DNA from 4 places in the Pseudoxanthobacter sp. M-2 genome. Region 2 is predicted to be linked to each of the others. Evidence: predicted binding sites of a transcription regulator. Region 2 holds the regulator's gene; each other region holds the start of a gene.
The links. The regulator PhoB, encoded in region 2, activates phosphate uptake and scavenging genes when phosphate is short. The targets are predictions, from matches to a motif close to TGTCATNNANCTGTCAT.

Region 1: the regulator PhoB is predicted to act here: its motif matches at 1,472-1,488, upstream of RUR49_RS07610 (putative 2-aminoethylphosphonate ABC transporter substrate-binding protein).
Region 3: the regulator PhoB is predicted to act here: its motif matches at 1,975-1,991, upstream of RUR49_RS13440 (alkaline phosphatase D family protein).
Region 4: the regulator PhoB is predicted to act here: its motif matches at 1,462-1,478, upstream of RUR49_RS09755 (PhoX family protein).

Annotation. Positions count from the first base shown of each region.
Region 1 is NZ_JAWDIR010000011.1:545,037-548,279, reverse strand. It holds gene RUR49_RS07615 (putative 2-aminoethylphosphonate ABC transporter ATP-binding protein) at 1-173, opposite strand, end outside; gene RUR49_RS07610 (putative 2-aminoethylphosphonate ABC transporter substrate-binding protein) at 281-1,303, opposite strand; gene RUR49_RS07605 (trimeric intracellular cation channel family protein) at 1,853-2,515, shown strand; gene RUR49_RS07600 (fatty acid desaturase) at 2,697-3,243, shown strand, end outside.
Region 2 is NZ_JAWDIR010000011.1:232,334-235,576, reverse strand. It holds gene pstB (phosphate ABC transporter ATP-binding protein PstB) at 1-644, shown strand, start outside; gene phoU (phosphate signaling complex protein PhoU) at 685-1,401, shown strand; gene phoB (phosphate regulon transcriptional regulator PhoB) at 1,440-2,144, shown strand; gene RUR49_RS06130 (DUF2852 domain-containing protein) at 2,259-2,681, opposite strand; gene phaZ (polyhydroxyalkanoate depolymerase) at 2,812-3,243, opposite strand, start outside.
Region 3 is NZ_JAWDIR010000022.1:382,719-385,961, forward strand. It holds gene RUR49_RS13435 (sugar phosphate isomerase/epimerase family protein) at 1-88, shown strand, start outside; gene RUR49_RS13440 (alkaline phosphatase D family protein) at 186-1,787, opposite strand; gene pobA (4-hydroxybenzoate 3-monooxygenase) at 2,014-3,186, opposite strand.
Region 4 is NZ_JAWDIR010000011.1:1,021,793-1,025,035, reverse strand. It holds gene glnA (type I glutamate--ammonia ligase) at 1-577, shown strand, start outside; gene RUR49_RS09760 (class I SAM-dependent methyltransferase) at 642-1,319, opposite strand; gene RUR49_RS09755 (PhoX family protein) at 1,555-3,243, shown strand, end outside.

The DNA of each region.
Region 1 (3,243 bases), 310 kb from region 2:
GACACGAACTCGCCCGGATAGACGTCGAGGTCGACGTCCTCCAGCGCCGTGAACGGCCCGAAGCGCTTCGACAGGCCGCGGACTTCCAGGTACGGCGCGGGCGGGTGCGATGGGGCGAGGTGCGGCGCAGGCGAGTGGGGCGCGGGAAGGTGCGATGCGGATCTGTCGAGCAAGGCGGCGACCTCCGGCAGGCTCCGAAAGCATCGACCGGCCGGAGAACCCGGCCGGTCGTGAGGGTGCACGCAGCGCTTGCGGCGCTGCGATCAGCCTTGCGGCGCGATCACTTCGGCTCGGACTTGCCGTCGTAGCGCTTCGTCCACTCGGCGAGGATGCGCTCGCGGTTCTCGGCCGCCCAGGCGAAGTCGGTCTTGATCAGCATCGCCTCGACGTCGCCCGGCATGTACTCGAGCTTCTCGGCGATGCCCGGCAGCGCGACGATGGCGTAGCTCTGGGCGTAGAGCTTGTTCGCCTCCGGCGTCACGGCCCAGTCGGCGACCTTCTTGGCGGCTTCCGGATGCTTCGTCGTCGCCATGACGGCGGTCGCCTCCATGTCCCAGCCGAGACCCTCGGAGGGGAGCACGATGTCGATCGGCGCGCCGTCCTTCTTCGTCTTGTTGGCGCGATACTCGAACGAGAGGCCGACGACGTACTCGCCGGCGCCCGCCTGGCGGCAGGGCTTCGAGCCGGAGTGGGTGTAGCTCGCGACGTTCTTGTCGAGGGCGTCCATGAAGGCCCAGCCCTTCTCTTCGCCGAAGAGCTGCAGCCAGGCCGAGACCATCAGGTAGCCGGTGCCCGAGGAGGCCGGGTTCGGCATGGTGATCTGGCCCTGGTAGGCCGGGTCGGTGAGGTCGGCCCAGGAGGTCGGCACCTTCAGCTCGCGCTTCTCGGCTTCGACGGTGTTGAAGCAGACGGCTGAGGCCCAGACGTCCATGCCGACCCACGCCGGCGGGTTCGCCGGATCGCGCATCGTCGGCTTCACGGCCTCGAGACCGACCGGCGCGTAGGGCATCAGCATGCCCTCTTTCTCCAGCAGCATCAGCGAGGTGGCGGCGAGGCCCATGACGACGTCGGCGCGCGGGTTCGCCTTCTCGGCGAGCAGCTTGGCGGTGACGATGCCGGTCGAGTCGCGGACGAACCGCACGTCGACGTCCGGATGCGCCGCCTCGAGCGCGGCCTCGTAGGCCTTCAGCTGATCGGCCTCGATCGCCGTGTAGACAAGCACCTCGGTGGCCGAAATGGCCGGACCGACGGCCGATGCGGCAAGAATGACGGCGGCTGCGGATGTCAGAATGTGCGTGCGCATGTGGCTTCCTGCGATGCAAGACGTCGGACGGCAAACCCGTGATCTCTACGGGTTTGCTTCTGATGGCGAGGAACAACGTCGAGACAAGTCCGACTGATCAAGACTATTTCGACCGGCAGCCACAACGAATAAACCAATACGGCGCCACTCGTCGGATAGCATCGGTAGATGAAGCCTGGATGACGGTTCTGTCACGGTCGGACTCGGCCGCGGCAGCCCCACGGCGAGAGCAGGGGGATGGCCGAGACCGGCCGTCCGTGCGGCGGCGTCACGGATGGCTTGCCACACCGCCATCGGCCGGCGGCCGAGATGGCGGGGTGACCCGGCCCGCGACGGCGCGGCAGGAGAGCCGGCGCTTGTCCCGGCGGACATCCCGCGCATCCTGTCCAGCGCCCCGGGGGGTGGTCTCGACGGAAGTCCTGTGAAAGATGCGCGCTGACCGGGCCGAACCGGCGCCGACGCGGTCACGGGTGGCTGCCGGGTCCCGGCCGTGGTCGAACGTGTTTCGTCGCGGCCCCGGCTGGCCGCTGGACCGGAGGTCCCGCCGTGGTGACGGACAGCAGCGCCCTGCCGATCGTCCTGATTGCCCTGATGTATTTCGGGGACATGGTCTTCGCCTTCAGCGGTGCCGTCGTCGCCGGACGGCACCGCATGGACCTTCTTGGGATCGTGCTGATCGGGATCGTCACCGGGATCGGCGGCGGCACGCTGCGCGACGTGCTGCTCGGCAACCCGGTCTGGTGGGTCCACAATCCGCTCGAGCTCGTCCTCTGCGCGGCGACGGCCTTCGCCGCCTACTTCATCCGCGGCGTGCCCGGCGGCCGCGAGGACGCAGCCGCCTGGGCAGACGCCATCGGGCTTTCCGCCTTCGCCGTGGTCGGCGCACATATCGCACTGGCGGCCGGGGCATCGGCGGTGACGGCGGCGTTCCTCGGCATGGTGACGGCCACCGGCGGTGGCCTGATCCGCGATCTCCTGACCCAGACCCGGCCGATGATCCTGAGCAGCGACCTCTATGCCACCGCCGCCCTCGTCGGTGCGGCCGCCTACGTGCTTCTGGCGGGCCATCTCCTGGCCCCGCAGGTCGCCGCCTTCGCGGCCTTTGCCCTCGCCTTTGCGGTCAGGGCGGCGGCGATGAAGTTCCACATCCGCTTCGGCGTCATGGGGGAACCGATCATCACGACGCGCCGTCGGGCCGATCCGCCGTCCTGACCCGTCGGGTGACGGCCGCACCGCCGCCGGCGAGGCGCGAACCGAGTCCGGCGGGCGAGCGGGCAGCCGGCCCGCTGCCACAGACCTGCAACACTCAAGCGATTTCGCCGCGCCGCGGCCCCTCCCCCTTGCGCCGGCCGTGCGGCTCTGCAAGCTGGCGGCAGGGGAAATCGAAAATCACATGGACATGTCCAAGAGCGCTGCCCGGCGTTCGCGCCGTCCTGCCGTCGAGTGGCCGACGGTCGGTGTCGCCGTCGCCATCTATGGTGCCTGGCTCCTTCTCACCGTCTTCTGGGAGGCGCTGCCGCTGTGGCTGCTGGTGCCGCTCGGGGCCTGGTTCGTCGCCTGGCAGTCCTCGCTGCAGCACGAGGCGATGCACGGCCACCCGACGCTGAACCGCACCCTCAACACCGCCCTCGCCTGGCCGCCGCTGTCGCTCTGGCTGCCCTATCCGGTGTACCGGCTGCAGCACCTGCGCCACCACCGCGACGAGCACCTGACCGACCCGCTGGAAGACCCGGAATCGGCCTACTTCACACCGGCGATGTGGGCGCGGATGCCGACCCCGGTTCGGCTCATCATGCGGTTCAACATGACGCTGATCGGCCGGCTCACCATCGGTCCGGCGATCATGATCGGCTTCTTCCTCGCCGACGAGGTGAAGCGCGTCATCGCCGGCGAGCCCGGCCGGCGGGCGATCTGGGCGTGGCACCTCGTCGGCGTCGCCG
Region 2 (3,243 bases):
CCGGCTGCGGCAAGTCGACGTTCCTGCGCTGCTTCAACCGCATGAACGACACCATCGCCTCGGCCCGGGTGACCGGCAAGATCGCCATCGACGGCCTCGATATCTACGATCCGAGCCTCGACGTCGTGCAGTTGCGCGCCCGCGTCGGCATGGTGTTCCAGAAGCCGAACCCGTTCCCGAAGTCGATCTACGAGAACGTCGCCTACGGCCCGCGCATCCACGGCATCGCCGCCTCGAAGTCCGAGCTCGACGACATCGTCGCCTCGAGCCTGCGCAAGGCGGGCCTGTTCGAGGAGGTGAAGGACCGGCTGAACGAGTCCGGCACCGGCCTGTCGGGCGGCCAGCAGCAGCGCCTCTGCATCGCCCGCGCCATCGCGGTGGGCCCCGAGGTGATCCTGATGGACGAGCCCTGCTCGGCCCTCGACCCGATCGCCACCGCCCGCATCGAGGAACTGATCGACGAACTGCGTGAGAACTTCACCATCGTCATCGTCACCCACTCGATGCAGCAGGCGGCACGCGTCTCGCAGAAGACGGCCTTCTTCCACCTCGGCGATCTCGTCGAGGAGGGGCCGACCGACATGATCTTCACCAATCCGAAGGAACGGCGCACCCAGGACTACATCACGGGCCGCTTCGGCTGAGCCGGCGGCGCACGGGTCCGGGCGCGGGGAGTAAACAGATATGTCCGAGCACATCGTTGCAGCCTATGACGACGAGCTCACCGGCATCGCCGGCACCATCGCCGAGATGGGCGGGCTCGCCGAGCGCATGCTCGTCGATGCCGTGACCGCGCTGGTGCGGGTCGATACCCACCTCGCCCAGTCGGTGATCGCCACCGACCTGCGCCTCGACGCCCTGCAGCGGCGGGTCGAGGAGGAGACCATCAGCCTGATCGCGCGCCGCCAGCCGATGGCCCGCGACCTGCGCGACGTCGTCACCGCGCTGCGCGTCTCCATCGACATGGAGCGCATCGGCGACCTCGCCAAGAACATCGCCAAGCGCGTCGCCGCCATCGACGGCCACTTCCACCCGAAGCGGCTCGCCCTCGGCGTCGAGCACATCTCCGAGATCGCGCTCGAGCAGGTGAAGGCCGTCATCGACGCCTACACCGGCAAGGACGCCGCCTCCGCGCTCGCCATCCGCGACCGCGACAACGAGATCGACCAGATGTACACCTCGCTGTTCCGCGAGCTCCTCACCTACATGATGGAGGATCCGCGCAACATCACCTTCTGCACGCACCTGCTCTTCTGCGCGAAGAACATCGAGCGCATCGGTGACCACGCCACCAACATCGCCGAGAACGTCTACTACCAGGTGACCGGGCAGCAGCTCGCCGACGATCGTCCGAAGCTCGACGAATCGAGCCTGACGCCCGCCGACTTCGGTACGCGATGACCGCCCACCCCCGATTGGACCGACGCAGCATGGCGGCGATGCCGAAGGTGATGATCGTCGAGGATGAGGAGCCGCTGACGCTGCTGCTCCGCTACAACCTCGAATCCGAGGGCTTCGCGGTCGAGACCTGCGACCGCGGCGACGAGGCCGAGGTGCGCCTGATGGAGGTGCAGCCCGACCTCCTGCTGCTCGACTGGATGCTGCCCGGCCTGTCCGGCATCGAGCTCTGCCGGCGCCTGCGCGCCCGCGAGGAGACGGCGCGGCTGCCGATCATCATGCTGACGGCGCGCGGCGAGGAGGCCGAGCGCATCCGCGGCCTCGCCACCGGTGCCGACGACTACGTGGTGAAGCCGTTCTCCGTCGCCGAACTGATGGCCCGCGTCCGCGCCATGCTGCGGCGGGCGAAGCCCGAGGTGGTCAGCACGGTGCTGAAGGGCGGCGACATCGAGGTCGACCGCGAGACCCACCGCGTCCGCCGCGCTGGCCGCGAGATCCACCTCGGCCCGACCGAGTTCCGCCTGCTCGAGTTCCTGATGCAGTCGCCCGGCCGCGTGTTCTCGCGCGAGCAGCTCCTCGACGGCGTCTGGGGCCACGACGTCTATGTCGACGAGCGCACCGTCGACGTCCACATCGGCCGGCTGCGCAAGGCGGTCAACCGCGGCAAGTCGAAGGACCCGATCCGCACCGTCCGCGGCTCCGGCTACGCCTTCGACGACCAGTTCGCCGCCGCCGCCGTCCGCTGAGGGCCGTCCGCCCGCCTCCCCCGCCTTAAGCCGCGGCGAAATGCAAACGGGGCGCCCCATGGGGCGCCCCGCGTCGTTTTCGTCCGGTGTCGTTCGACCTGGGTGTGCGCCTGATCAGGCCGCGCCGCCCTCGCGCTCACGCCGATCGCGATCGGACATGAAGCGGTCGAACTCTTCCTTGTCCTTCGCCCGGCGCAGCTCCGCGAGGTAGCTGTCGAACTCCGCGCGCATCTCGTCGAGCTTGCGGCGCTCGGCCTCGATCCGCTCGATCTCGCGCTTGCGATACTCGTCGAAGGCGACGTTACCGGTGGCCGAGAAGCTGGTTGCGGCGGTGCGCATCGAGCGGGAGCCCGCGCAGCCCCAACCATTCGCCCGGAAGCTCTCGCCGGCATCGCTCGCCATCCTGTGCAGGCGATCGCCCCACAAGATGTAGGCCAGCATGGCGAATCCGAGCGGCCAGAACACGATGAACCCGAGCACCATCAAGCCGATGGTGAGCGGCGTCCAACCCGGCCGGAGTGCAAGAGTGTTGGTCATGGTCTCTGTGGTCCTCCTCACGAATACAGGCAAGGATTTGGGAAGGCCACGGCTCCTCTACAAGAGGAGCGACCATCGAAATCGGACGCGCGGGGTAGCCGCGTGTCCGCCTCGCAGGGACGGCGCGGCCTCAGGCGCCGCCGGCGAGCGCCTTCGCCTGGCCGATCCAGTCGTCGCGCCGGATGCGGCCGGGGAACGACAGCTTGGCATCGAGTTCCTCGGCCGCCTTGGCGCTCAGCGCCGACAGCTGCGAGAAGTGGAAGATGCCGAGCCCGTGCAGCGTCTCGGCGAGCTTGGCGCCGATGCCGCGAATGCGGGTGAGGTCGTCCGGGTTTCCGGCCGGCTTCTTCAGCACGATCTCCGACAGCGTCGCCGCCTTCACCGCACGAGGCTTCGCTGCCGCGGCCTTGGCAGGCTTGGCGGCGGCCGCTTTGGCAGCGGCAGGCTTGGCGGCGGCCCTGGCAGCGGGCTCGGCGGCTGGCTTGGCGGGCGCGGCCTTGGCCGTCTCCGCCTTCGGTGAGGCCTTCACCGGCGATGGCTTGCGCTCCGCGCCCCGGGTCGT
Region 3 (3,243 bases), on a different contig from region 2:
GCGCGACGTGGCGCCGGACCGGCACGCCGTGCTGGAGCGCGGCGTGCCCTATCTGAAGAGCCTCGCGAAGCTGCACGGCCTCGCCTGAGCGACGGCGCAGTACGACCACGCATCGGCTTTGGCGCAAATGATCGGGGGCAGTGCGAGCTGCCCCCGATCGCCGTTCCGGCTGCTGAAACGACCTGTCAGATGCGCTCGACGTAGGCGCCGGGGCGGCCGTTCTCGACGACGAAGCGGGCCGCCTTGTAGGGCGTGCCGTCCGGCGTCTCGACCTTCGTCACCATCCGCAACTCCGCATCGAGACGGTCACGGCCGAGCTTCATCAGGAAGTAGCCGCGACGATCGCCGTCATAGTAGCGGATGTGCTGGTTGTTCGGGATCATCGGCGCGTAGTAGGGCCCATACGGCGTGCCGTCGCCGCCGCTGGTGATCGCCGGCGTGACGAACTCGGTGGCGACGAGCTTCGAGTAGTCCTTCGAGAAGTCGCGCTTGATGTCGTTGACGAAGGTCGAGTGCCAGTCACCGGTGAGGATCACCGGGTTGCGCACCTTGGTGTCGACGATGGTGCCGAGCAGGCGGTCGCGGGCGCCGGGATAGCCGTCCCAGGCGTCGTTCCAGAAGCGGTCGACGGTCGGGCTCGAGTCGTGCTCGAGCTCGGCGACGAGGAGCTGCTGGGCGATGAACGTCCACTCGGCGTCGGATTTGGCGAGCGTCTTCTGCAGCCACGCCTCCTGGCCGGCGCCGAGCATCGTCACCTTCGGGTCGAAGGCGCCCTCGCAGCGGGCGGATTCGCCATCGCCGCAGGGGTTGTCGGAGCGGTACTGGCGGTCGTCGAGCATGATGAACTCGGCCGAGCGGCCATAGCGCAGGCTGCGGTAGATGCGCAGGTGGTTGTTCTTGTCGACCTGCGGCTTGGCGCGGATCGGCATGTGCTCGTAGAAGGCCTGGTAGCCCGCGGCGCGGCGGACGACGAACTCCTGCGGCGACGTCTGGTTGTATTCCGGGTGGCGGCCGGAATAGTCGTTCTGCACCTCGTGATCGTCCCAGATGACGACGAACGGATGGGCGTGGTGAGCCGCCTGCAGGTCGGCGTCCATCTTGTAGAGGGCGTACTGGTCGCGGTAGCGGGCGAGCGTCACCGTCTCGCCGGTGAAGCGGGCGGGGTCGAGGACGACGCCGCGAACGTTCTCGAGCGGGCTGTACTCGTAGAGGTAGTCGCCGAGGTGGAAGACGGCGTCGAGCTTCTGGGCGGCGACGTCGCGCAGCACCGTGTAGTAGCCCTCCTCCCACTTCTGGCAGGTGATCGCCGCGAAGCGCAGCTCGTCGACGAGATCGGTCGCCGCCGGCGCGGTGCGGAAGTGGCCGATCGGGCTCTCCTCCTCGGCGCCGTAGGAGAACTGGTACCAGTAGTGCCGGCGCGGCCGGAGGCCGGTGACCTCCACGTGGACGGAATGGGCGAGCTCGGGCAGCGCCGAGGCCTTGCCCTCCTGCACGACGTTGGTCATGGCCGCATCGGTAGCGATCCGCCAACGGACGCCGACGCCGCGGGCGGGCATGCCGCCGCCGACGAGGGGATCGGGGGCGAGGCGTGTCCACAGCACGATGCCGTCCGGCGTCGGGTCGCCCGATGCGACGCCGAGCGTGAACGGATTGGTGCCGAGCGAGGGCGCGGCGAAGAGGTCGTCGCCGGGGATCAGCGACAGCGCGATGGCGCCGGCGGACGCCTTCCAGGAGATGTCGAGCAGGCGGCGGCGGTCGAGCGGGCGGTCGAGGATGAGGCGGGTCATGCAGGGCTCCGCGGGTTGCGGAGGCGACCGCTGTCACCGCGGCGCACGCATCCCGGGCCGCGGGTCGCGGCGGACCGGCGGGCGGGGTCGGTACGGAGGGTGGGTCTTCGTGCGGCGGCGGGCCTGGGGCGGGACCGCCACCGAATCGGCGGGCGCCTCGGGGACAAGCGAACCCTAGAACCGTTCGATCACAGCTTCTTGACAGTAGGGCCGTCGCGGCGGGCGCTCAGTCGAACGGCAGCCCGACATAGTTCTCGGCAAGCGCGGTGGCGGCGGCGGTCGACGAAGTGACGTAGTCGAGCTCGGCGAGCTGGCGTCGGCGGTCGAAGGCGCTGTCGTCCTCGAACAGATGCAGCATCGACGTCATCCACCAAGAGAACCGCTGTGCCTTCCAGATTCGCCGCAGGCAGGTGTCGGAATAAGTGTCGAGGCCGGCGGTGCCGCCGTCCTGGTAGAAGGCCTCGAGCGCCCGCGACAGCACCAGCACGTCGGCGAGCGCGAGGTTCATGCCCTTCGCCCCGGTCGGCGGCACGATGTGGGCGGCGTCGCCGGCGAGGAACAGCCGCCCGTGCCGCATCGGCTCGACGACGAAGGAGCGCATGGCGGTGATCGACTTCTGCAGCACCGGCCCCTCGGTCAGCGAGAAGCCCGGCGCCGCGAGCCGGCGGTGCAGTTCGTCCCAGATGCGGTCGTCGGACCACGCGGCGACATCGTCGTCGGGCGGGCACTGCACGTAGAGGCGGGTGATCGTCGGCGAGCGCATCGAGGCGAGGGCAAATCCGCGTTCGCTCCAGGCGTAGATCAGTTCCTCGCTCGACGGCGGCGCCTCGGCGAGGATGCCGAGCCAGCCGAACGGGTAGACGCGGTCGTAGGCTGTCAGCACGCCGGCGGGGATCGCGGGCCGGCAGATGCCGTGGAAGCCGTCGCAGCCGGTGATGAAGTCGCAGGAAAGCTCCACCTCCTCGCCCTCGTGGACGAAGCGGATCACCGGACGATCGGTCTCGATCCCCTCGACCCGGGTGTCCGACACCTCGAAGAGCAGCGGCCGGTCGGCGGCGAGGCGGGCGGCAACGACGTCCTTCACCACCTCGTGCTGGCCGTAGACGACGACCTCCTTGCCGCCGGTGAGCGAGGGGAAGTCGATGCGGTGGCCGCGGCCGGCGAAGCGCAGCTCGATGCCGTGGTGGGCGAGGCCCTCGCGGCGCAGGCGGGCGCCGAGGCCGAGCTCGTCGAGGAGGGCTGCCGCCCAATGCTCGATGACGCCGGCGCGGATGCGCTCCTCGATGTAGGGGCGATCGTGGCGCTCGACGATCACCGCCTCGATGCCGGCGCGGGCGAGCAGCTCGCCGAGCACGAGGCCGGCGGGACCGGCGCCGACGATGCCGACCTGGGTGCGCAGCTTGCGCATGGATTTTTGCCTCCCGACACGCGACCCGTCGGGGTCACCATCGAGGCG
Region 4 (3,243 bases), 790 kb from region 2:
CGGCAAGCCGCAGTTCGCCGGCAACCAGTACGCCGACCTGTCGGAGAGCTGCCTCTACTACATCGGCGGCATCCTGAAGCACGCCAAGGCGATCAACGCCTTCACCAACCCGTCGACCAACTCCTACAAGCGGCTCGTGCCGGGCTACGAGGCGCCGGTGCTGCTCGCCTACTCGGCGCGCAACCGCTCCGCCTCGTGCCGCATCCCCTACACGACGTCGCCGAAGGCCAAGCGCGTCGAGGTCCGCTTCCCCGATCCGCTGGCGAACCCCTACCTCGCCTTCACGGCGATGCTGATGGCCGGCCTCGACGGCATCAAGAACAAGCTCCATCCCGGCGAGGCGATGGACAAGAACCTCTACGACCTGCCGCCGGAAGAGCTGAAGCAGATCCCGACGGTGTGCGGCAGCTTGCGCGAGGCGCTCGCCTCGCTCGACGCCGATCGCGACTTCCTGAAGGCCGGCGGCGTGTTCGACGACGACCAGATCGACGCCTACATCGATCTGAAGATGGAAGAGAACATGCGCTACGAGATGACGCCGCACCCGGTCGAGTACGACATGTACTACTCCGGCTGACGGTCCGGTCTCGGACGAACGACTGCGGGGCGCTTCGGCGCCCCGTTTTCGTTTGGGCGGGTCTCTACCCTGCCTTGCGGGCGACCCAGCCGCGGAAGGAGAACGCCGCATAGAAGAGCTGGACGTCGACGAACCCCGCCGCTGCCAGCGTCGCTTCCTCCTCCTCAGGCGACAGGATCGGCAGCCGCTCGCCGATCGCCTCGCCCGCCTTTCCGGCGTGCGAGGCCGGCACACCCGAAGCCACGGCGAATGCGGCGTAGCGCGACAGCCACAGCGCCTTGTCGGCCTCGCCCTGCGGGAAACTATGGTGCGCGACGACGAAGGGCGCCCCGGGCTTCAGGCGCCGGTGGATCTCGGCCAGCGTCCGCGCTCGGTCCTCGCGCGCGATGAAGTGGAACGTCAGGAGGGACGCCGCGCCGTCGAACGGCCCCTCGGGAGCATCCTCCGTGTACCCTTCGTGCAGGCGCACCCGCCCGCCGAAATCGCCGAGGGTCGCCGCCGCCACCTTCAGCATCTCGGCCGACGGGTCGACCCCGTCGAAGCTCCAGTCCGGCTGCATCTCTGCAAAGCACCTGAGTTCGAGCCCGCCCCCGGCGCCGATCACCAGCACGCGGGCACCATCGCCGCAGCGCTCCGCGAGCAACAGGCCGGCCATCCGCTGCAGGTCCCGAAGGCCCGGCACCAGCCGTGCGGTGTTGTCGGCATAGCGCGCGACGGCGTCCGGATCGGAAAATGGCTTCAATGCGTGGTCCTTCGCGCTCGTGCAGCTCGGCTCGCCCTCATGTTACATCATAACACCCAGCGACATCACCGAGGGCGCAGCGTCGGCCACCGCGCGCGCCGCCGTGAGAGGGACCAAACGACACGGCGTCTGGCCTCCCCACTGTCACCGGAGTTACATCGAACTCTTCTAAGTCGAGTTCAGAGGGCCGTGGCGTCGCCGCCGGTCCCCACCCCTTTCGACCAGGAGAGCACCGATGACCGAGCATCGCCCGCTGTCGCGCGCGCAGGCCTATGAGGTGTCCGAGGACGCCGGCCGCAACGTGTCCGCCAATCCGACGATGGGCGACATCATCGCGCTCCGCTTCTCCCGCCGCGGCTTCCTGAAGGGCTCGCTCGCCGTCTCCGCCATCGCCGCCACCGTCAGCCCGCTGGCGCTGATGGCTGCCAGCGAGGCCCGCGCCGCCACCCCGAGCTTCGTCTTCGACGAGGTCGCCGCCGGTGTCGACGAGCGCGACCACGTCGCTCCGGGCTATGACGCCGACGTGCTGATCCGCTGGGGCGACGCCGTCGTTCCGGACGCGCCGGCCTTCGACGTGCGCAACCAGACGGCCGCCGCCCAGGAGAAGCAGTTCGGCTACAACAACGATTACATCGGCTACATCCCGATGCCCGACGCTGCCGACCCGAGCGCACACGGGCTGCTCGTGATCAATCACGAGTACACGATCGAGGAACTGATGTTCCCCGGCCTGAAGCCGCAGGACGACAAGGAAGTCCTGTTCAAGGACATGACGAAGGACCTCGTCGACATCGAGATCGCCGCCCACGGTGGCTCGATCCTCGAGGTGGAGAAGGTCGACGGCAAGTGGCGCGTCGTGCCGAATTCCCGCTACGCCCGCCGCATCACCGGCCTGACGCCATCCGAGATGACCGGCCCGGCGGCCGGCTCAGACCGCCTGAAGACCAGCGCCGACGCGACCGGCACGAAGGTCCTCGGCATGCTCAACAACTGCGCCGGCGGCATCACGCCGTGGGGCACGTGGCTGACCTGCGAGGAGAACTTCAACGGCTACTTCGGCGGCCAGTACGCCGAGAACAGCCCGGAGGCGGCCGCCGGCAAGCGCTACGGCGTCCCCGGCCGCTGGTATGCGTGGTCCGACTATTACGACCGTTTCGACGTCTCGAAGGAGCCGAACGAGCCGAACCGCTTCGGCTGGGTCGTCGAGATCGATCCGTTCGATCCGAACGCCGTGCCGAAGAAGCGCACCGCGCTCGGCCGCTACAAGCACGAGGGCGCCGCCTCGATCGTCAACAAGGACGGCCGCGTCGTCGTCTACATGGGCGACGACGAGCGCTTCGACTACGTCTACCGCTTCGTCACCGCCCGCCCCTATGACGCGGCGAGCCGCGAGGCGAACCTCGACCTCCTGGACGAGGGCACCCTGTCAGCCGCCCGCTACGACGCCGACGGCACCCTCACCTGGCTGCCGCTCGTCTTCGGCGAGGGCCCGCTGACCGCCGAGAACGGCTTTGCCTCGCAGGCCGACGTGCTGATCGAGACGCGCCGCGCCGCCGATCTCGTCGGCGCCACCAAGATGGACCGGCCGGAAGGCACCGCGATCAACCCGCAGTCGCACGCCGTCTACGTCATGCTGACCAACAACACCCGCCGCGAGAGCGATCAGGTCGATGCGGCCAACCCGCGCCCGAAGAACGCCTTCGGCCACATCATCGAGATGATGCCGGTCGACGAGGACCACACCGCCTCGACCTATCGCTGGGAGGTGCTGGTGCAGTGCGGCGACCCGTCCGTCGCCGATGTCGGCGCGACGTTCAGTTCGGCCACCACCAAGGACGGCTGGTTCGGCATGCCCGACATGGTGTTCGTCGATGCCGATGGTCGCCTCTGGGTGGGCACCGACGGCATGGGCCCGAAGTCGACG